Regions from separate parts of the Micromonospora sp. C28ISP2-4 genome, predicted to be linked through region 2. Evidence: riboswitches for the same ligand, from Rfam matches in the RefSeq annotation. Region 2 holds a riboswitch; each other region holds the start of a gene.

Region 1 (7,037 bases), on a different contig from region 2:
CTGACCATCCTGCGCTATCTGCAGAGCATCCTGTCCAACGTGGAGATCGCCGCCGAGCTGTCGCTGTCGGTCAACACGGTGAAGACGCACGTGCGCAACATCTACCGCAAGCTCGACGCGACCCGCCGGCGGGACGCCGTCCGGCGGGCGCGCGAGCTGCGGTTGATCTGACCGTCGCTCAGCGGTCGTCGGCCGCGGCGTCCACCACGGCGAGCAGCTCGGCCAGGTCGTAGCCGCCGTCGTGGCGGACGTCGTTGACGAACAACGTCGGGGTGCCGTTGACGCCGCTGCGGATACCGCCGACGAAGTCCTGCCGGACCCGGTCGGCGTAGTCCTGCCGGCCGACCTCCGCGGCGACCTCCTCCGGCGACAGGCCGATCTGCTCGACGCCCAGCGACAGGTGCACCGGGTCGAGCTGGTCCTGGTGCTGGTAGAGCCAGTCGTACATCTCCCAGAACCGGTCCCGGGCGGCGGCGGCCTCGGCGGTCTCCGCGGCGCTCTCCGCGTACGGGTGGACGTTGGTGATCGGGAAGTGCCGGTACGCCAGCCGCACCGTGTCGGCCCGCTGGCGCAGCACCTCGGTCAGGTTCGGGTACGCGGCGCCGCAGAACCGGCACTGGAAGTCGCCGTACTCGACGATCGTGACCGGCGCGTCCACCGGCCCTCGCACATGGTCGCGTTCGGTCACCGGGATCCGCAGTCGTGCGGTGGTGACCTGGAGTGGCGTGGTCATCCGGCACTCACCCGCCGATCCGAGTCCGGCCGAACCAGCGCGTCGAGCCCGTTCGGATCACTCATGTCTCCCACCATGGCCGCGATCCGGGTGAGGCGGGCTCACCCGGGCGGGGTGGTTCCGGTCAGCGCACGACCAGGTGGTTGTGCACCTCCCGGATGCCGGGGGCGTTCCACACCACCCGCTCGATCTCCTCGCGCTCGCCGGCCGAGTGGACCTGCCCGTCCAGCAGCACCGTGTCGCCGTGCACCCGCACGTCGACCTCCTCGGCCTCGGTGGCGCGGTTGCGGGCCAGCGCGTCCACGATCCGCTCGGCCAGGTCGCGGCCGCCGGCGTGCGCAGCGGGGCGCACGGCGATCCCGTTGCTCACCCCGCGTACGCCGGTGAGCCGGGCGACCGACCGTTCGGCGGCCCGCCGCTGGTACTCCCACTCGACCTCGCCGTGCAGCGTGACCCACCCGTCGGCCACAGTCACCTGCAACGCCTCGATCGGCACGAACGCGTCCCACTCCAGCGCCCGTACGGCCGCGACAGCGATCTCCGGGTCCTCCCGTCCGGCCGTCGTGTCGATCCGGACGGCGAGGTCGTTGGCGACCGCGCGGACCCGGGCGACCCGGTGCGCGGCCCGCTCGGCGGCCCACTTCTTGGCGTAGCTGTCCACCCGGCCGGTGAGCGTCACCACGCCCTCGGTGACGGTCACCCCGATCTCGTCCGGGCCGACCCGCGGCTCCCAGGTCAGCTCGTCGAGCACGGCGGACTGGATGTCCCGGTCGGTACGCGTGACCGTGTCGGTGGCCATCCGGCTCTCCCTCCCGTCGATCGCGGCGCGGGCACGTGGTCCCGCACCCGCGATCCTGCGCGTGTCCCGGGTGAGCGGCCCTCACCCGCTGCGGGTGAGGCAGCACGACGGCCGCCCCGGGAACCCCGGGAGCGGCCGTCGTCGTGTCGTACGGGCGGGTCAGCCGTCCAGGCCGGCCGGGGAGTTCGGCCGGTCGACGTCAACGAACTCGATCTCGTCGGCGGCGCGGTCCCGGCTGCCGGCGGCGCGCGCCGCGGTGCCGGCAGCCCAGCCGATCGCCGCGCCGGCGAGTGCCGCCGCGATCAGCAGCGTCCACGGCAGCGCGGGCCGGCGGCCGGCGAGCGCGTCGAACGCGAGGGAGGCCCGGCGGCGTGCCTCCTCGGCGGCGGAGCCGACCAGGTCGGTGGCGTCGTCGGCCAGGCCGGAGGAGCTGCGGCGGGCGGTACGGGTGGCGTCGCGCACGCTGTCACCGGCGGAACCGACGGCGGAGAGCAGGTTCTGCCACGCCTGGTCGGCGACGCGCTCGGCCTTGCCCCGGCGGTCCAGCAGGTTGGATCCGAACATCTTCTACCTCCTCGGGTGCCGAAGGCCGGCGGCCACTTCGGACTCCGGTGTCCATCCGGCGGGTTCCTGTCCCGGGCAGTGCCCCACCGGCGCGCCCGGCAAACCATGCGCGGCTCACGGGCGGCCCGGGCAACGAACGGGACGAACCACCCGAACGCGCCGGGACCGGTGCCCACGGGACGTGCGTGCGCCAGCTACCCTGGTCGGCGGATCGGCGGGCCCGCCCGGCCACACGGCTGGCCGCGGTCCGCCCTGAAGGGGAAACTGGAACCCGGAGGTCCGGATTGGGTACGCCCAGGTGTGCCCAGTTCGCGAATTGCTCATCCCGGGGGGTGGCGACCGGGCCGTCGGAGGAATACGCTCGGTCGCGGCCCGCGTACTGATGAGGCGCCCGTCATGGGCGAGTGGAGGTGCTCGCGTGAGCCTGTCGATCGTGAAGTCGGTGCGGCCGGGTGGTGTCGTCCAGATCGCGCCCCGTGGGGAGATCGACGTCGACACCGCGTACGAGGTGCGGGAAGCGATCGCCGAAGTGCTCGCGAAGGGTCGCCCCTCGCGGATCGAGCTGAACATGCGGCTCGTCACGTTCATCGACTCGGTCGGCATCAGCGCCATGGTCGCGGGCTTCCAGACCTGCGAGGTCAGCGGCGTCAAGCTCGTGGTCACCGAGCCGAGCCGGTTCGTGCACCGGCAGCTCTGGGTGACCGGCCTGCTCGGCCTGTTCGGCGCGCCCGAGCCGTGGTTCGCCGACGACACCCCCGAGGTGCTGCCCGGCGCCTGAGCGCCGTTCACATGCCCTGCGGCCAGGGGACCTTCTACCCGTTGCCAGTCCGGCGTCGGTACGGGACGATCGTCGCGACGCACGACGGCGAGGGGGCCCGCTTGCAGAGCAGCGACAGCTTCAGCTACACCGTGCAGGCCCGGTGCAGCCGGGCCGACGCGGTGGCCCTGCTGGGTGACCTGAGCCGCCAGGGTGAGCTGCATCCGCTGATCGTCCGGGTCCGGAAGCTGCCGTCCCGGCCGGGCGCGCTGGGCAGCTACGCGATCACCGACCGGCTGCAGCTCGGCCCGTTGCACTTCCCGGTCACGTACCAGGCGGACGTGCTGATCGCCAGCGAGGACGAGGTCGTCACAGTGGCGCGGCAGCAGCCCGCCACGACGGTACGCAACCACACCCGGCTGCGCGACGAGCCCGACGGCACGGTACGCATCGACGTGGAGATCACGCTCACCGCGCCGGCGCCGCTGTTCGGGTACGCGTTCCGCCAGGCCCGGGCGGCTCACCTGGGCCTGGCGGCGCGTCTGGGAGCGACCCTGGAGGGCCGGCCGGCCTGATCCGGCCGGCCCGCAGGGCGCTCAGTACACCGACAGGTGCACGTGGTTGGTGTGGTCGCTGGACGGGTCGCCGTTGCCGCCGCTGTACGACTTCCACCCGCTGCTGGGCAGCCAGATCTGCTTGAACCAGATCACGTAGAGCACGGCGAGCGGGTCGGCGTTGCGTACGAAGTACGCGGCCAGGTTGTTGCCGTACGTCCGGTCGCCGCCGGTGGCCACGCCGCCGAAGCCGTTCTTCTGCGCGGCGAAGTCGCAGGCACGTCCCTTCGGGTGCTCACCCGAGCCGCTGGGCCGGTGGCAGGAGACGTACCGGGTGAAGCCCGCCGCCTTGGCCTGTTGCAGCGCGTGCAGCGTGCGCGGCGTGATGCAGCCGTCGGCCGGGGTCGGGTCGTTGACGCTGCACGACTCCGACGGCCAGGAGCCGTCCGAGTTGCGCGGCGCCGGCTTCGCGTTCTTGCTGGAGGTGCCCTGGACGCTGCCGCCGCCGCTGCTGCTGCGTGAGGCCCGGTCGTTCGCCACCTCCAGGGCGCGCTCGGCCTGCTCCTTGCGCTTGGCCATCACCGTCACCTGCTTGCGCTGCTCGCGGATCTCGCCGTCGAGCTGGGCGCGGGTGCGGGTGGCCTCGTCGCGGGTGGTGATCAGGTCGCGCAGCGTACGGTCCTCGTTCGCGGCTACCTGTTCCAGTGCGGCGGCCCGGTCCATGAAGCCCTCCGGGCTGCTGCTGCCGAGCAGCGCCCCGGCGGTGCCCAGGCGGCCGTTGCGGTAGGCCACCGCGGCGATCTCGCCGACCTTGGCGTCGCGTACGGCCAGCTCGGCGCCGACCGTCTTGAGTTGTTCGTTGAGTTGTTTCTGGCGGCTCACCGACCGGTTCAGCGCGGCCTTCGCCTCCAGCCAGCCCTTGCTGGCGGCGTCGAGCTGGGCACGCAGTTCGGGCGTGCCGCCCTCGTCGTCGCCGGGCGCGGCGGCGAGCAGGCCGGTCGCCGGCGCCGCCGAGGCGGGGGAGGCCGGAACGGTCGCGACGCCGAGGGTCAGCGTCGCGACGAGCAGGGCCGCCAACCGGGCGGCCGTCCTTCGTACAGGTGCCACTGGGGGCATTCACACGTCCTTCCGTCAGCGCCGACCGGGTTAGCTGACGGGTTCGGGACGGAAGATCCCTACCGCTGACGCGGATGCACCCCACGTACGTGGTTCCCCGGCTCGTCCCTGCGGACGATTAGGCGACGGCCGCCCCACCGGGGCCGGTGGCGCCCGCGGGTGCGGTCGCGACCGAGACTACCGGCGCTGCCCGGGCGCGGCTCTGTGGAGCAGTGCCACTAGGCGGGGCAAAACCGGCATAAGACTACATTAGCCACAGTGATTTAAGTGTGTCCTAATCACCACTCGGTCTGTCCGCACACTCCGGCCGACGCTCCGGGTTCGACCTGCAACGTGGCGTGATCGATGGAGAAGTCCTCGTGCAGGGCGGCCCGCGCGGCGGCCAGCACCCCGGCCGGGTCCGCGCCCGGGTCGGTGGTCAGGTGCGCCGAGGCCACCTCCATGCCCGAGGTGAGCGTCCAGACGTGCAGGTCGTGCACCTCGGCCACGCCGGGTACGGCGGCCAGCCGGTCGTGCACGGCGGTCACCTGGAGGTGTTCCGGCGCGGCCTGCACCAGGATGCGCAGCGCGGCCCGGCCGAGCCGCCAGGTGCGCGGGAGGATGAACAGGCCGATCCCGACGGCGACCAGCGGGTCGGCCCACCACCAGTCGGTCAGCGCGATGACCAGCGCGGCGGCGATCACGCCGAGCGAGCCGAGCAGGTCGCCGAGCACCTCCAGGTACGCCCCGCGCAGGTTGATGCTCTCCTTCGACCCGGCGCGCAGCAGCGCGAACGCGACGATGTTGGCGAGCAGGCCGAGCACCGCCACCACGAGCATCGGGCCGGCCAGCACCTCCGGCGGCTCGCCGAAGCGGCGCACCGCCTCGACCAGGACGTAGATCGCGACGGCGCCGAGCAGTACGGCGTTGGCGAGGGCGGCGAGCACCTCCAGCCGGTAGAGCCCGAACGTCCGTTGCGGGTCGGTGCCGGCGCGGCGGGTGGCGGTGATCGCCGCGAGGGCCATGCCGATGCCGAGGACGTCGGTGAACATGTGCCCGGCGTCGGAGAGCAGTGCCAGGGAGCCGGTGGTGAAGGCGGCGACCGCCTCGACCACCATCAGGGCGGCGAGCAGCGCGAAGGCGGCCCAGAGGCGGCCCCGGTGGCGGTGCGCCGCGTTGGCCACCGCGCCGCTGTGGTCATGACCTGCGCCCACGCCAACACCCTTCCTGCCCCGTACCGGCCCGGCCCAATGTATGTTCACATCGCTATGTATGCAAGTGAACTGTGGGTGGCGGCGGGGCCGGTCACCCCACCGGGTCGAGCGTGGTGAGGCGCTGGGTGGCCCGGGACAGCGCCACGTAGAGCGTGCGGACGCCCGAGCCGGGGTCCGCCCGGATCTCGCCCGGTGCCACCAGCACCACACCGTCGTACTCCATGCCCTTGGCCTGGAGGCTGGTGACGACCTGCAGGCGGCCCGCGCCGAGCGCGCCCAGCCAGCCGGCCACCTCGTCGCGGCGCGGCACCGGCGTGATCACGCCGACGGTGCCCTCCACCTGCGCGAGCAGCGCCTCGGCCGCCTCGACGGTGGCCGCCGGCAGGTCGGCGGCGGGCACCGTGCGCTCGATCGGCGGCACGCCCGTGGACCGGACCGCGTCGGGCAGCGGCAGGTCCGGGTAGAGCCGACGGATCTCCGCCGCCGCCACCGCGAAGATCTCCGCCGAGTTGCGGTAGTTGGTGGTCAGCTCGTAGCGGTGCCGCTTACGCCGGCCCAGCGCCTGGTCACGGGCCCGGTCCAGCTCCTGCGGGTCGCCGGTCCAGGCGGTCTGCGCCGGGTCACCGACCACGGTCCAGGACGCCAGCCGCCCGCGCCGGCCGATCATCCGCCACTGCATCGGCGAGACGTCCTGCGACTCGTCCACCACCACGTGCGCGTAGTCGCGGTAGTCGGCCGGACGCTCCCGCGCCGCCGCGCGGGCGGCGCGCTGCCGGTCGGCGTACGTGCTCAGCTCACGCACACCCCCAGCGAGCTGGTACGGGTCGCGCTTGGGGCGGGCCCGCTGCACCGGCTTGCCGAGCAGCGCGTCCAGCTCGTCCAGCAGCGCGATGTCGGCCACCGTCAGCCCCTCGGTCGCGAGGCTCCGGTACGCGTCGCCGAGCAGCCGGATCTCGGCCGAGGAGAGGATCCCACCGGCGTAGCGGCGCAGCCGGTCCGGGCGGGCCAGCCAGTCCAGCACGTGCCGTGGATGCAGCCGGGGCCACCACGCCTTGAGGAACTCGCGGAACTCCGGCCGCTCGATGATCTCGTCCTCGAACGCGGGCTGCTCCGGCAGCCGGCCCACCCGCAGCGTGCGGGCCTGCGCGTAGAGCGCGGCGAGCACCGCGTCGAACGCCGCCCGGCGTACCTCGTTGCGGCGTGCGCCACGGGCCAGCGTCCGGTCCCGGACCGCGTCCAGCGCGGGACGCTCCAGGCGCAGCAGCTCGCCCCGGTAGAGCAGGCGCAGCTCGGCCGGGGAGTCCGGCACCGCGTCGCGTAC
Region 2 (7,037 bases):
GTGCACGCCGCGGCCGGCCCGGGCAACCACTGGTTCTACCTGCTGGCCAACGGCAGCAGCCCGACCAACGGGCAGCCGTCCAGCTCGACCTGCAACGGCAGCAGCGTGACCGGCCTCGGCATCCAGAAGGCCATGAAGATCATGTACAACGCGATGCTGCTGAAGACGTCGTCCTCGTCCTACCTGAAGTACCGCGTGTGGACGTTGCAGGCGGCGAAGAACCTCTACCCGAGCAGCTGCGCCGAGTTCAACGCGGTGAAGGCGGCGTGGACCGCCGTCAGCGTGCCGGCCCAGTCCGGTGAGCCGACCTGCGCCGGCGGCACCCCGACGCCCACGCCGAGCACCACGACCACCCCGCCGTCGGGCGGCTGCTCCGGCAACAAGCTCGCCAACCCGGGCTTCGAGTCGGGCAACGTGAGCTGGAGCGCCTCGTCCGGCGTCATCACCACGGACAGCGGCCAGGCCGCGCACGGCGGCTCGTACAAGGCGTGGCTGGACGGGTACGGCTCGTCGCACACCGACACGCTCAGCCAGTCGGTGACGATCCCGGCCGGATGCCGGGCGACGCTGAGCTTCTGGCTGCACGTCGACAGCGCGGAGTCGACCACCAGCACCGCGTACGACAAGCTCACCGTCAAGGCGGGCAGCACCACGCTGGCCACCTACTCCAACCTGAACAAGGCCACCGGCTACGTGCAGCGGTCCTTCGACATCTCGTCACTCGCGGGCACCACGGCGACCATCTCGTTCAGCGGCGTGGAGGACAGCTCGTTGCAGACGTCCTTCGTCGTCGACGACACCGCGGTCACAGTGAGCTGACCGTGGCGTGGCGCGGCCGGTCGTCGTCCTCCCGGCGGCCGGCCGCCTCCTCGTGTCAGGCCGGCGCCGCGTCGCGCGTGGTCGGCGCCGCGTCGCGCGTGGTCGGCGCCGCGTCGCGCGTGGTCGGCGCCGCGTGCGGGGCGGCGCCGCGTCGCGCCGGGGCGCGTGCGGTCGGGTCAGGCCGGGCGCCCGGCCCGGGACGGGGTGCCGCGGTCGCGGTGGATCCGCGCGGCCGCCTCGTGCATCGCGCGGCCGAACAGCTCGGCCTGATCGCCCATGCTGCCGAGCCGGGCGGCGAGCGCGTCGGCGTCGGCCCGCGCCGACGCGCTGACCCGGTCGTCCAGCTCGGACAGCGCGGCGTTGGCGGCGGCGACGAGATGCCCGCAGAGGACGTCGAGGGGCTCACCGGCCAGCTCCGGGTCGACCGTCACGGAATCCAGCCGGCCACCCTGGACGGCGACCGCGCGGACCCGCCCGCCGGCGGCAGTGCCCTCGGCCCGGAGCAGGTCGCCCGGCTCGCCGTCGGCGTGCGCCGAGGCCCGGGAGCGCATCGCGGTGAGCGCCTGCTGCGTGCGGGTCAGCAGCTCGTCGAGGCTCGCGGCCGCCGAGAACGGGTCGTTGGTCATTTCCGCGCCTTCTTCACGTCTTAGCCGAGCACCGTGACCCTAGCAACCGGCTCCGACGAATCGCGGTCACCCGCTGTCGCGGGCCGCGCCCCGGCACCGCGAGCAGGCCGGACACCGGCGACGCGGCGTGTCGCGGACGGAGCGAACGCCCGGCCGGACGGGCCGGCCGGGCGTTCGAGGGCCACTCAGCGCAGGCGCAGCCGCTGACCGGGGAAGATCAGGCCGGGGTCGTCACCGACCACTGCGCGGTTGCGCTCGTGCAGGGCACGCCAGCCGCCGTCGACGTGCTGCGCCACGGCGATCTCCGACAGCGTGTCCCCGCGCCGGACCACGTACGTCCCGGCGCCGGTCGCGGGTTGTGGCGCCGCCTTCGTCGCGGGCCGCTGCGGCGCGGCCTTACGCGTGGCCGCCCGCTTCGGGGCGGCCTTGCGCGGGACGGCCTTCGTGGTGGCCCGCTCGCCGGCCGCGGCCGACCCGGAGCTCGCCGAGCCGCCCTTCCTGCCGCAGACCGGCCACGCGCCGATGCCCTGCCCGCGCAGCACCTTCTCCGCGACGGCGATCTGCTCGGACCGGCTGGCCAGGTCGGCGCGGGCGGCGTACTTCTTGCCGCCGTAGCCGTTCCAGGTGGCGCGGGAGAACTGGAGCCCGCCGTAGTAGCCGTTACCAGTGTTGATCTTCCAGTTGCCGCCGGATTCGCAGCGCGCGACCGCGTCCCAGTTGACGCCCGCGCTGGCCGGAGCAGCCGGGCCGAACAGGGCCGCGGCGCCGACGGCGGCGCCGGCCACCACCGCTCCGAGCGCGGTACGGCGGCTTCGGGCTGAGTATTCAGTTGCCATGTGGATTCCTCCACGCCGACGAGGTGAGCTGTCGGGTTCGGGCCGAGGAGCCCGGCCGCCGGTGGCGGCTTCACCCCGAGGTGACGATGCACCGTGGAACGTGTGGTTCCCCCGCTCCCGCGCGAGGTTCGGTTACCGGGGCCGGCGGCGGGATTTGGCGTTTCCGGCACGCGGTGTCCGCGTCTGCGAACGAAACCGACGCTAGGAGCGTTTTGCGACGATCGTCCACTTCTTGTGACGCTCTTCACCCGGCCGGGCTACCGGTGACGGCGCTACGGTGGCAGGGCCAGGCAAGATCACGGGAGGGCGGGACGGATGACCGATCACGGACACGAGCTGACCTTCGGCGGGTTCCTCACCCCCGCCGCCGGGCAGCCCGACCAGGTGGTGGCGCTCGCCCGGCTCTGCGAGCAGGTGGGGCTGGACCTGGTCACGTTCCAGGACCACCCGTACCAGCCGGGCTTCCTGGACACGTGGACGCTCATGTCCTACGTGGGCGCCGCCACCGAGCGCATCCGCCTGGCCGGCAACGTGCTCAACCTGCCGCTGCGCCAGCCGGTGGTGCTGGCCCGCAGCATCGCCAGCCTGGACCTGCTCACCGGCGGCCGGGTCGAGCTGGGACTCGGCGCGGGCGCGTTCTGGGACGCGATCGAGGCGACCGGCGGGCGGCGCCTGTCCCCCGGCGCCGCCGTCGACGCCCTCGACGAGGCGATCCGGGTGATCCGCGAGGTCTGGGACACCGACCGGCGCGGCATGATCCGCGTGGACGGCGAGCATTACCGCGTGGTGGGCGCCAAGCGCGGTCCGGCGCCCGCGCACCAGGTCGGCATCTGGGTCGGCGCCTACAAGCCGCGGATGCTGCGCCTGGTGGGCCGCGCCGCGGACGGCTGGCTGCCGTCCCTGTCCTACCTGCCGAAGGGCCCCGACGAGCTGCCCGCCCTGAACAAGCTGGTCGACGAGGGCGCGGAGGCGGCCGGGCGCGACCCGGCCGCGATCCGCCGTATGCTCAACGTGACCGGCACGTTCGCCCGCTCGTCGGCCGGCTTCCTGGCCGGGCCGCCGGAGCAGTGGGTGGAGGAACTGGCCGGGCTCACGCTGGAGCACGGCATCACCACGTTCATCCTCGGCAGCGACGAACCGCGCGCGATCCAGATCTTCGGCCAGGAGGTCGCGCCCGCCGTGCGGGAGCTGGTCGCCGCCGAGCGCACCGCGCCCGGCGGTGGCGACGACCGCGCGGCCCCCGACGAGCAGACCGCCGCCGGCCCGAGCACGCTCGGCGTCACCCCCACCCCCGACCCGGGGGTACGCCTGAGCGCGCGCCGCCCCTGGGACGAGTCCACCCGCCCGAGCGCCCCGCCGCCACCGGCCGGACACGTCTACCCGGCCCGGGGACAGGCCGCCGGGCAGCACCTGGTGGACGTGCACGATCACCTGCGCCAGGAGCTGGCCCAGGTGCGCGACCTGCTGGAACAGGTCAAGCAGGGCTCGGTCACGCCGGGTCGGGCGCGGGCCGCACTGAACGAGATGACCATGCGGCAGAACAACTGGACGCTCGGGGCGTACTGCGCGGCCTACTGCACCATGGTCACCCAGCACCACGGGCTGGAGGACGCCTCGATCTTCCCGCACCTGCGCCGCTCCGAGGCCGGGCTGGCAGCGGTGCTGGACCGCCTGGAGGAGGAGCACGTGGTGATCCACGGGGTGGTGGAGAGCGTGGACCGGGCGCTCGTCGAGCTGGTCCGCCGGCCCGGCGACTTCACCGGACTCCAGGAGGCGGTGGACCTGCTCACGGACACGCTGCTGTCGCACCTGTCGTACGAGGAGCACCAGATCGTCGAGCCGCTGGCCCGGCACGGATTCTTCCCCGGCCAGCTGTGAGGTAGCTGACTTCTGTAACCCTAAGCCAGAGGGTACCGTCGACGCCATGACGGACCTCCTCGCCCAGCGTGACTCCTGGTCCACCGCCAACTGCTCGATCGCCCGGGCGCTGGAGGTGGTCGGCAACCGCACCACGTTGCTCCTGTTACGGGAGGCGTCGTTCGGCACCCGCCGCTTCGACGACTTCGCCCGGCGGGTCGGCGTCAGCGAGCCGGTGGCCGCCGCACGCCTCAAGCAGCTCGTCGCCGACGGGCTGCTCGACCGGCGTCCCTACCGCGAGCCCGGGCAGCGCACCCGCGACGAGTACGTGCTCACGGCAAAGGGAAGCGACCTCATCCCGGTGCTGGTCGCGCTACGGCAGTGGGGCGACGCGTACGCCGCCGACGAGGCGGGCCCGGCGGTCCGGCTGGCCCACGACGAGTGCGGCGCGGCCGTGCACGCCCAGCTGCGCTGCGACGCCGGGCACGACGTACCGCCCGGCGAGCTGGCCGTCCTGCCCGGTCCGGGCCTGCTGTCCGCCTGACCTCTTCCCCACACCTCGGAGCGAGACATGAAGATCGCTGGAAGCACCGCCCTGGTCACCGGCGCCAACCGCGGCTTCGGCCGGCACCTGGCCGCCGAACTCGTCGCGCGCGGCGCCACCGTCTGGGCCGGCGCCCGCGACCCGGACACCGTGGACCTGCCCGGCGTCACCCCGGTACGCCTCGACATCACCGACCCCGCTTCGGTGGCCGCCGCCGCGGAGCGGGCCGGTGACGTGACGCTGCTGGCCAACAACGCCGGCGTGAGCACCGGCACCGACCTGCTCGACGGCGACCTCGAGAAGATCCGGCTGGAGCTGGAGACGCACTACCTCGGCACGCTGTCGGTGGTGCGCGCGTTCGCACCCCGGATCGCGGCGAACGGCGGCGGCACGATCCTGAACGTGCTGTCGGCGCTGTCCTGGTTCACGTTCCCCGGCGTCGGCGCGTACGGCGCGGCGAAGGCCGCCGAGTGGTCGATGACGAACGCCCTGCGCCTGGAGCTGGCCGGCCGGGGCGTCCGCGTCGCGGGCCTGCACGTGGGCTACATGGACACCGAGATGGCCGCCGCCGTACCCGGACCGAAGGCCCACCCGGCCGACGTGGCCCGGCTCGCGGCCGACGGCATCGAGTCCGACAGCTACGAGATCCTCGCCGACGACGTCGCCCGCCGGGTCCAGGCCGGCCTGTCCGGCGGAGTGGCCGCGCTCTACCCCGGAGTGTAAGGAAGGGCCCCTTCTTAACGCCTGGGCGTTAAGAAGGGGCCCTTCCTTACATCTAGAGGGCGCGGGCGAGGCGGTCGGCGAGGATGCGGGTGAACCGGGCCGGGTCGGCCAGCTCGCCGCCCTCGGCCAGCAACGCCATGCCGTAGAGCAGCTCGGCGGTCTCGGTCAGCGCGGCGGTGTCGCCGCCCTCCCCGTGCGCCTTGCGCAGCCCGGTGACCAGCGGGTGGGCCGGGTTCAGCTCCAGGATCCGCTTGACCCGCGGCACCTCCTGGCCCATCGCCCGGTACATCTTCTCCAGCGTCGGCGTCATGTCGTGCGCGTCGCCCACCACGCAGGCCGGCGACGTGGTCAGCCGGGTGGACAGGCGCACCTCCTTGACGCTGTCGGCGAGCGCTCCGCCCAGGAACGTGAGCAGGTCGGCGTACTCCTGGCGCTCCGCCTCGGCCTTCTCCTTCTCCTCCTCGGTCTCCAGGTCCACCTGTCCCTTGGCGACCGAGCGCAGCGTCTTGCCGTCGTACGCGCCGACGCGCTCGACCCACACCTCGTCCACCGGGTCGGTGAGGATCAGCACCTCGTAGCCCTTGGCGCGGAACGCCTCCAGGTGCGGTGAGTTCTCGATGGTGGCCCGGTTCTCGCCGGTGGCGTAGTAGATCTCGGTCTGGCCGTCCTTCATCCGCTCCACGTACGCGCGCAGGGTGGTCGGCTCGGCCGGGTCGTGGGTGCTGGCGGCGCGGACCAGTTCCAGCAGCGTCTCGGTGTTGTCCGGGTCCTCCAGCAGACCCTCCTTGACGACCGCGCCGAACTCGGTCCAGAACGTGCGGTACGACTCGGCGGACATGTCCTTGAGCGTGGCGAGCACCTTCTTGACCAGTCGGCGGCGCACCGCGCGGATCTGCCGGTCCTGCTGGAGGATCTCCCGGGAGATGTTCAGCGACAGGTCGTGCGCGTCCACCACGCCCTTGACGAAGCGCAGGTAGTTGGGCATCAGCGCGTCGCAGTCGTCCATGATGAACACGCGCTTGACGTAGAGCTGCACACCCCGGCGGCCCTGCGGGGAGAACAGGTCGAGCGGGGCGTGTGACGGCACGAACAGCAGCGCCTCGTACTCGAACGTGCCCTCGCCGCGCATGTGGATGGTTTCGAGCGGGTCGGCCCAGTCGTGCGCGACGTGCCGGTAGAACTCCTTGTACTCGGCCTCGTCGACCTCGTCCCGCGAGCGCGCCCAGAGCGCCTTCATCGAGTTGAGCGTCTGCTCCTCGCGCGTGGTGGCGCCGTCCTCACCGGGCTTGTCGAGAGTCATCCGGATCGGCCACGAGATGAAGTCGGAGTAGCGCTTGACGATCTCCCGGATCGTCCACTCGGCGGTGTAGTCGTGCAGGTTGTCCTCGGTGTCGACCGGCTTGAGGTGCAGCGTGACCGAGGTGCCCTGCGGTGCGTCGGCGACCTCCTCGATCGAGTACGTGCCCTCGCCCGCGGACTCCCAGCGGGTGCCGCCGGACTGCCCGGCGCGGCGGGTCAGCAGCGTCACCCTGTCGGCGACCATGAACGTGGCGTAGAAACCGACGCCGAACTGGCCGATCAGCTCCTGGGACGCGGCGGCGTCGGCGGACTCGCGCAGCTTGCGGAGCAGTT
Region 3 (7,037 bases), on a different contig from region 2:
TCGTACACCCGGGGCCGGGCCCGCTACGCGCTCTACTCGGCCACCAAGGCCGCGCTGGTCAACCTGACCCAGGCGCTCGCCGACGAGTGGGCCGAGTTCGGCGTACGGGTCAACTGCGTCAACCCGGAACGCACCGCCACCCCGATGCGGACGCGGGCGTTCGGCGAGGAGCCGGAGCACACGCTGCTCTCCTCCGAGGCGGTCGCGCAGGCGTCCCTGGACGTGCTGATCTCCGAACTGACCGGCCAGGTGGTCGACGTGCGCCGGTCCCCCGGCGAGCAGGTGGCCGCCGTACCGGCCCAGCCGGGCCCGCACCGGTCCGAGCTGTCCGCCGACGCCTGAACCCGACGGGACGTACCAGATGCGTGGTGACCTGGTCCGCAAGCTGCTCGCCCGGGTGCTGACCACCGGGCTGGCGGTGCTGGCCTTCCTCGTCGTGGCGCTCACCGGGGCGACCGGCTGGGGCCTGGCCCTGGCCGTCGCGGCGCTCGCCGCCACCGCCTGGGAGCGCCGGGTCCGGCCGTCCGCCGACGGCCTCGCCGAGACGGTGCTCGTCGCCGCCGGCATCCTGGTCGGCTACGCGCGGCGGCTCGACGACGGCTTCGACCCGGCCCTCGCGGCCACCGCGCTGGTCCTGCTCGGGCTGGTGCTGCTGGTCGGGCCGCTGCGGCAGGCCGGCGCGCTGGAGATCCGGGCGGCGAACCTCCCGGTCCGCACGTGGACACCGCTGGTCGCCGCCCGGCTCGGCGACGCGCTGCTGGCGCTGCTCGCCGTGGTGGCGCTCGCCGCCGCCCTGGCGCTGCCCGCCTGGACGGCGCTCGTCGCCGCGCTGCTCGTCGGCGCCGGGTGCGGGGCGGTCGCGCTGGACCTCGCCCGGCGCCGGTTCCGCCCGCCCGCTGGCGGCGGACCGGTCGGCCGCGCGCTGCGCCGCCACCAGCCCGAGTTCGTGCTGCACTTCTCCGCCCCGCCCGGCTCGGAGTACCAGGTCACCATGTGGCTGCCGTACCTGGAACGGATCGGCCGCCCGTTCGTGGTGGTGCTGCGCGAGCCGGAGCTGCTGCCAGCGGTGGCCGCCGCCACCCGCGCCCCGGTGGTCCTCTGCCCCACGCTGAAGGCGCTCGACGAGGCGCTGGTGCCCAGCCTGCGGGTCGCGTTCTACGTCAACCACGGCGCGAAGAACGCCCACGTGATCCGGTTCAACCAGCTGACCCACGTGCAGCTGCACCACGGCGACAGCGACAAGGCCCCCAGCGCCAACCCGGTCTCGGCCATCTTCGACAAGATCTTCGTGGCCGGGCAGGCCGCGATCGACAGGTACGCCCGCGCCGGCGTGGAGATCCCCGCCGACAAGTTCGTCGTGGTCGGCCGCCCCCAGGTCGAGGCCATCGAGGTACGCCGGGAGCCGGTCACCCCGTCCGCGCACCCCACGGTCCTGTACACCCCCACCTGGACCGGCCACAACGCCGACGCCAACTACTGCTCGCTGCCGGTGGCCGAGACGCTGATCCGCCGGCTGATCGACCGCGGCGCGACGGTGATCCTGCGCGCCCACCCGTACACCGACAAGAACCCGGCCTCGGCCCGCCAGCTCGCCCGGCTCACCGAGCTGCTCGCCGCCGACCGGGCCAAGACCGGCCGGCCGCACCTGTGGGGCGCCGCCGCGAGCCGCGAGCTGACGCTCACCGAGTGCGTCAACCGCGCCGACGCGCTGGTCTCCGACGTCTCCGGGGTCATCTCCGACTGGCTCTACTCCGGCAAGCCGTACGCGGTCACCGACACCGGCGCCGACGGCGAGCACTTCGTCGAGCGGTTCCCGCTCGCGGCGTCCGGCTACGTGCTGCGGCGCGACATGTCCAACGTGGACGAGGTGCTCACCGACCTGCTCGACGCCGACCCGAAGGCGGCGCAGCGCTGGGCGGCCCGGACCCGCTACCTGGGCGACTTCCCCGCCGACGGCTACGCCGAGGCGTTCCTCACCGCCGCCCGCCGCGAGCTGGAACCGGACTGGGCGGTCCCGGCGCCGCGCACCGCCTAGGACGCCGCCGGCCTCCCGCCGGGCCGGCGGGGGTCGGCGCGGCCGCTCAGAGGTACGGGTCGAGCAGGGCGAGCACCGCCTCCGGGTCCTCGACGTGCGCGTTGTGGCCCAGCCCGGGCAGTGTCGCCACCGGCACGCCCAGTTCCTTGAGCTGCGCGTCGGTCACCATCGGGTCCAGCTCGCCCCGGGCCAGCAGCACCGGCACGCCGGTGGCGGCCAGCAGAGCGGGCAGCCGGGGCTCCCCGACCGCGAACGCGGCCGGGTCCATCGCGAGCCGCCAGCGGCCGTCCTCACGCCGCAGCCCCGCCTCCACCACCGGATGGTCCGGCGCGAACAGCCCGGCGAGCCCGGACACCCGCAGGTAGCGGCGGGCCGCCTCGTCCCGGGTGGCGAACCAGGTGACCGGCCGGGCGGCCAGCTCCGCCGACTTGGCCAGTTCGGCCGGGGACCAGACCGCCTTGATGCCGAGCCCGACCACGGCGTCGACCGGCAGACCCCGCCGCCGGGCGGCGAGCGCCAGCGCGACCACCCCGCCGAGCGAGTGCCCGAGCAGCACCAGCCGGTCGGTGGGGCCGAGCCGGACCGGGCCGAGCCCGTCGGCCACACGCTGGGCCAGGGCGTCGAACGAGTAGCCGTCTAGCGGCGGCGACCAGCCGTGTCCCGCCAGGTCGGGGGCGAGCCAGCGGCCGGGCCAGCGGCGCTCCAGCAGCGGCGCCCAGGGCAGCCACACCTCGCCGGTGGAGCCCATGCCGTGCAGGAGAACCAGGTGCCGCTTCCCCGTCGCATCGCCCATTGGCGCAGTCTGCCACCGCCCGCCCCGGACACGCGAGAGCGAGCCCTCGCCGACCTCCGCGCCGCCCGCACCCTGATCTTGCAGTTGCGGCCCCCAGGATGCCCGGCTTTTTGTCCGCTGTGACCGGGCCACAAGTGCAAGATCAGCGGGTCGAGGGAGGGCGGAGGGGCGGGGCGGGAGGGTCGGGGTCAGGCGGAGGCCGCGTGTGGAGACCCAGTTCGCCAGGTCCGATCGTGGTGACCCAGTACGACGGCAGCGACGGGTCGGCCGAGTCGGCGATGCGTACCGTCCGGCCGTCGTTCTTGTAGCCGACCACAGCGACGTAGTGGCCGCCCGGGAACGAGTGCCAGCCGCCGTTGGTGTCGGTGGCCGTGCCGGCGACGTTCGCGACGATCGCGCGGCCGTTGCTGATCGCCTCGACCACGTCGGCCTGGAGCCGGTCCATCTGGGCCGGGGTGGCGGTGCCGGGAATCATGCGGGTCCGGTACGGGTTGCCCTTGACCTGCTGGTTGAGCACGCGGGTGGTGTCCTCGGCCGAGTTGGTGCCCATCTCGGTGGTGCCGAGGGAGGCGGCGAGCGCGTCCTGGCTGCGCTCGATGCCGGTGGCGCTGAGCGCGTTGCGCACGGCGGCCGGACCGCAGTAGAAGTAGTTGATCTGCGCCTGGTAGTCGTAGTCGAGCGTCTTGCTCGACGGCGGCTTCGGCTTGGCCTTCGCCGTGGTGTCCGGGTCGGCAGTGGCCGTCTTCGACGGGGAGGCGCTCGGCGACGCGCTGGGCGCGGCGGAAGCGCTTGGCGACGCCTGCGGTACGGCGATGCGGGCCTCGCCGCGGCTGGCCGGCTGCTCGCCGAGGCGGGCGGCGCCGAGATCGGCGACCGCTGCGGTGTTCTCCTGGGCCGGGGCGTCGTCACCGGCGGTGGCGACGGTGCCGGCGCCGGCGGCCAGCACGAGCGCGGCGGCCGATCCGGCGACGATCTGGTACGGGCGTTCGGTGACGATCCGTCGCAGCTGACGCTTCAGGTGGTGCTTCACGAAATCCTCCACGGGGCGTGAGCGGCGCAAGCCGGCCCGGCACGCGGAGGAACTCACACGTGCTGGCGGGGCCGGATGGCCGGGGGATCGGGAACGCCCGTGATGCCGGGCGCCCAGGGGGCGGGCCGGTCGCGCGTCAGGCGAGCGCGGGCACCGCGGTGCCGTGGAGGCGGGGGGACGATCGAGGGGTGGGCAAGAGCGGTACTCCTTCCGTGGCCGCCGACCGGGTTAGCTGACGGATTCGGGCGGGAAGTACGCCCTACCGCGGGCCGTGGGCTCGCGGATTCACCCCGATGTTGCTCATGGGTCCCCGGTTCGTGGAACACGATTAGGCGGGTCGGTGCGGCGTCGCCGTCGGCGATCGATTACCGCATCGGACGCGCCGACACTACCGGCGGGTATGTCCCATGCCAAGCGCTCCCACCTGCGTAAACGTGATCCGGGGTAACCGATTTCGGAACACCCGGTTACTGACTTCACTCAATGGGACAAGCAGTTTCGACGGCACCCGGCGGCGGAAAGCGGACATACGGCCAGCGCCGACCTGGCAATTGCGCGACTCGATGACCTGTTCTGCGCCGGACGCCCGTTTCGGCGGCCCGGGCGACCGGGCTCACCACGTTCCGGGTAACGATTCGGTCGAGACGGTCGTCTCAGCCGACCCGGGCGGGGCGCCAGCGTGCGTTCCGGACCGCCGCGGGCACCGGCAGGGTGCTCGGCGTCGCGCTGCGGTACGCCGGGGCGGGCCGCAGCGCCACGGTGGCCTCGTACGCCTCGGTGGCGAGCGCGCTGGCGGCCTCGGCGGCCAGCTCCGCGTCCCGCCACGCCGCCCGTTCCCGTGCGGCGGCGCTCTCCCATCCGGCCCGGCGCCCGTCCCGGACGGTGCGGGCCAGCACGATCTCCTGCTCGGCCGGGTGCCGGCGCGGATCCCACCCGTTGCGGCCCGCCAGCACGTCGGCGAGCTGGCGGGCGGTCAGGTCGCCCCGCCAGTGCGCCGTCATGGCGGCGTGGTGCAGCCAGCGCTCGCGGGCCGCGTACTCGGCCGGGGTTCGCGGCGTACGCGGGGCGGCCAGCGCGGCGGCGCCGGCCAGGCGGCGGGCGGCGGCGTCCGCCTCGTCGTACGCGGTCCAGGCCCGGTCCGCCTCGTCCTGCGCGGCCAGCCACCGCTCCCGGCGGCGACGGGCCGTCTGGGCGGCCCCGGCGGCGGCCACCGCCACCTCCTCGGCGTACCGGATCAGGTCCTCGCGGCCGGCGGCGTCGGCGTCGGCCGGGTCGGGGGCGGTCTCCGGCGCGGGGTCGCGTTCGGGCCGGGCGACGAGCGCGGCGAGCAGGCCCAGCGCGAGCAGGAGCAGGAAGGACCAGATGGCGGCGGCCTCGGGCACGGAGGTGAGGAAGTGGTACAGAGCGGTCTGCGACATGGTCGGCACCTCACGGGAAGGACCTGGCGGGAGGACCCGCACGACCTGGCCGGGGTGGGCCGGTAAGGCCACCGGGGCGGGTGCGGGGATGACGTGCGAGTGGGTGCGGAACACGGGCGCGGCCCGTGGGCGGGTCAGCGGGCGGGCGGGGCCCGCGGGCCGGCCGGCGCGGCGGCCCGTCCGGCCGGGACCGGCTCCGCCACGACCGGAACGGTCGCCCGGGGAGCGGGCGCCGGGACAGCGGCGGAAGCGACCTGCCGCTCCGCGACGCGGTCGACCTCCGGCCGCGCGGCGGTCGAGGCGCCCGCGACCGGGTACGCCGAGGCGGCGACCGCCGGAGCCGGGGCGGCAGCGGCGACACCGGCCGGCAGCGTGGCGGCGCCGAACGAACAGGCGACGACCACGGCGAGACTGGCGAGCATCCGGGCGGTCCAGCGCGCCACCCACCACACGGGGCAGGTGAGCGCGATCGGAAGCACGGGTACAAATTACCGCCGATCCCCCACGAACGCACCGCCGCACGGCGTGTCGCGGACCTACCGGCCGACGTGTGCGCGTGTCAGTCCGGGCGACGCCGCCCGGCGTACTCGATGCCCTCGGCCCGACCGGCGACGGACGTCGAGCCGCCGTCGGCGGCCGGGCCGGCGGCGTCCTCGGCGGACCCGCGCGGAGCCGGCACCGCCGGCGCGACGGCCGGTACGCGCGACGCCGCGCGGGCCCGGCGGGACGGACCGAGCAGGCGCATCATCGGTGTCTCCACCCAGCGGTGCAGCGCGGCGGCCAGCGCGAGCGTGACCACCAGGAAGCCGAGCACCGCGACCGGGCCGCGCCAGCCGGGCAGCCCGGTCCCCCAATGCCCGGTCAGCCGCAGCACGGTGACCATGACCAGCACGTGCACCAGGTAGAAGGCGAACGAGACCTCACCGAGCCAGACCATCGCGCGGGACCGCCAGGGGGTGGGCCGGCCGCGCACGTCGGCATCCGCCGCGGCCGCGATGACCAGCAGGTACGCGACCGCGAGCAGCGCCGCCCAGAACTCGGCCGGGATCCACAGCGCGGCGACCACCCACGTGGCGACGAACAGCCCGGTGGCGACGGCGAGATTCGGGCCGCGCCAGCGCTGCCGGCGCATCAGCTCGGCCGCGGCCACCCCCATCCAGAACTCCAGCGACCGGGTCACCGGGAAGATCTGGGTGAACCACCACCGCTGCTCCTCCGGCACGAGGCGCTGACCCGGCCACAACGCCAGGATGAGCAGGGGCGCCGCGACCAGCACGGTCCGCAGCACGCCGGTACGGGCCCTTCGCAACCACGGCACCACGAGCGGCAGGCACAGGTAGAAGGCCAGCTCACAGGAGAGCGACCAGCTCACGTTGTTGACGCTGTAGAAGTAGCCGCCCAGCGGGATCCACGCCTGGACCAGGAAGAAGTTGGCGATCGCGGCCCACGGCACGACCGGGTCGGCGAACCAGGCCGCGATCGCCAGCGCCGCGACGAACGTCACCACGTGGTTCGGGTAGATCTTGGCGAACCGGCGGCGCAGGAACGTCCACGCGCGCTCCCCGTCCCGGTACGACCAGACCAGCACGAACCCGCTGAGGATGAAGAAGAACTCGACGCCGGACAGGCCCAGGCTGAACGCCTTGTCCACAGCGGTCTTCAGGTGCGGCTCGGCGACGATCCCCATGGTGCCGGCGTGGAAGGCGAAGACCAGGAGCGCGGCGACCCACCGCAATCCGGTCAGCGACGGCAGTCGTGGGG

What was found. A riboswitch is a leader RNA that binds a small molecule or an ion and turns the genes downstream of it on or off. The one in region 2 is predicted to bind cyclic di-AMP.
Region 1: linked by a shared signal. The riboswitch ahead of Q3W68_RS27555 (hypothetical protein) and the one ahead of Q3W68_RS17140 (transglycosylase family protein) in region 2 are both predicted to bind cyclic di-AMP.
Region 3: linked by a shared signal. The riboswitch ahead of Q3W68_RS14590 (C39 family peptidase) and the one ahead of Q3W68_RS17140 (transglycosylase family protein) in region 2 are both predicted to bind cyclic di-AMP.

What each region holds. Positions count from the first base shown of each region.
Region 1 is NZ_JAUMKG010000010.1:30,419-37,455, reverse strand. Features, by position in the region: gene Q3W68_RS27585 (LuxR C-terminal-related transcriptional regulator) at 1-171, shown strand, start outside; gene Q3W68_RS27580 (thioredoxin domain-containing protein) at 179-733, opposite strand; gene Q3W68_RS27575 (BON domain-containing protein) at 858-1,532, opposite strand; gene Q3W68_RS27570 (hypothetical protein) at 1,692-2,096, opposite strand; gene Q3W68_RS27565 (STAS domain-containing protein) at 2,515-2,874, shown strand; gene Q3W68_RS27560 (SRPBCC family protein) at 2,976-3,428, shown strand; gene Q3W68_RS27555 (hypothetical protein) at 3,450-4,523, opposite strand; cyclic di-AMP (ydaO/yuaA leader) riboswitch at 4,528-4,658, opposite strand; gene Q3W68_RS27550 (cation diffusion facilitator family transporter) at 4,802-5,716, opposite strand; gene Q3W68_RS27545 (AAA family ATPase) at 5,808-7,037, opposite strand, start outside.
Region 2 is NZ_JAUMKG010000004.1:208,546-215,582, reverse strand. Features, by position in the region: gene Q3W68_RS17150 (M4 family metallopeptidase) at 1-819, shown strand, start outside; gene Q3W68_RS17145 (YbaB/EbfC family nucleoid-associated protein) at 996-1,445, opposite strand; gene Q3W68_RS17140 (transglycosylase family protein) at 1,631-2,281, opposite strand; cyclic di-AMP (ydaO/yuaA leader) riboswitch at 2,280-2,425, opposite strand; gene Q3W68_RS17135 (LLM class flavin-dependent oxidoreductase) at 2,597-4,159, shown strand; gene Q3W68_RS17130 (helix-turn-helix domain-containing protein) at 4,206-4,682, shown strand; gene Q3W68_RS17125 (SDR family oxidoreductase) at 4,710-5,405, shown strand; gene htpG (molecular chaperone HtpG) at 5,458-7,037, opposite strand, start outside.
Region 3 is NZ_JAUMKG010000003.1:272,489-279,525, reverse strand. Features, by position in the region: gene Q3W68_RS14605 (bifunctional cytidylyltransferase/SDR family oxidoreductase) at 1-342, shown strand, start outside; gene Q3W68_RS14600 (CDP-glycerol glycerophosphotransferase family protein) at 362-2,035, shown strand; gene Q3W68_RS14595 (alpha/beta fold hydrolase) at 2,082-2,828, opposite strand; partial or broken gene Q3W68_RS14590 (C39 family peptidase) at 3,027-3,870, opposite strand; cyclic di-AMP (ydaO/yuaA leader) riboswitch at 4,061-4,203, opposite strand; gene Q3W68_RS14585 (hypothetical protein) at 4,512-5,276, opposite strand; gene Q3W68_RS14580 (hypothetical protein) at 5,411-5,755, opposite strand; gene Q3W68_RS14575 (acyltransferase) at 5,836-7,037, opposite strand, start outside.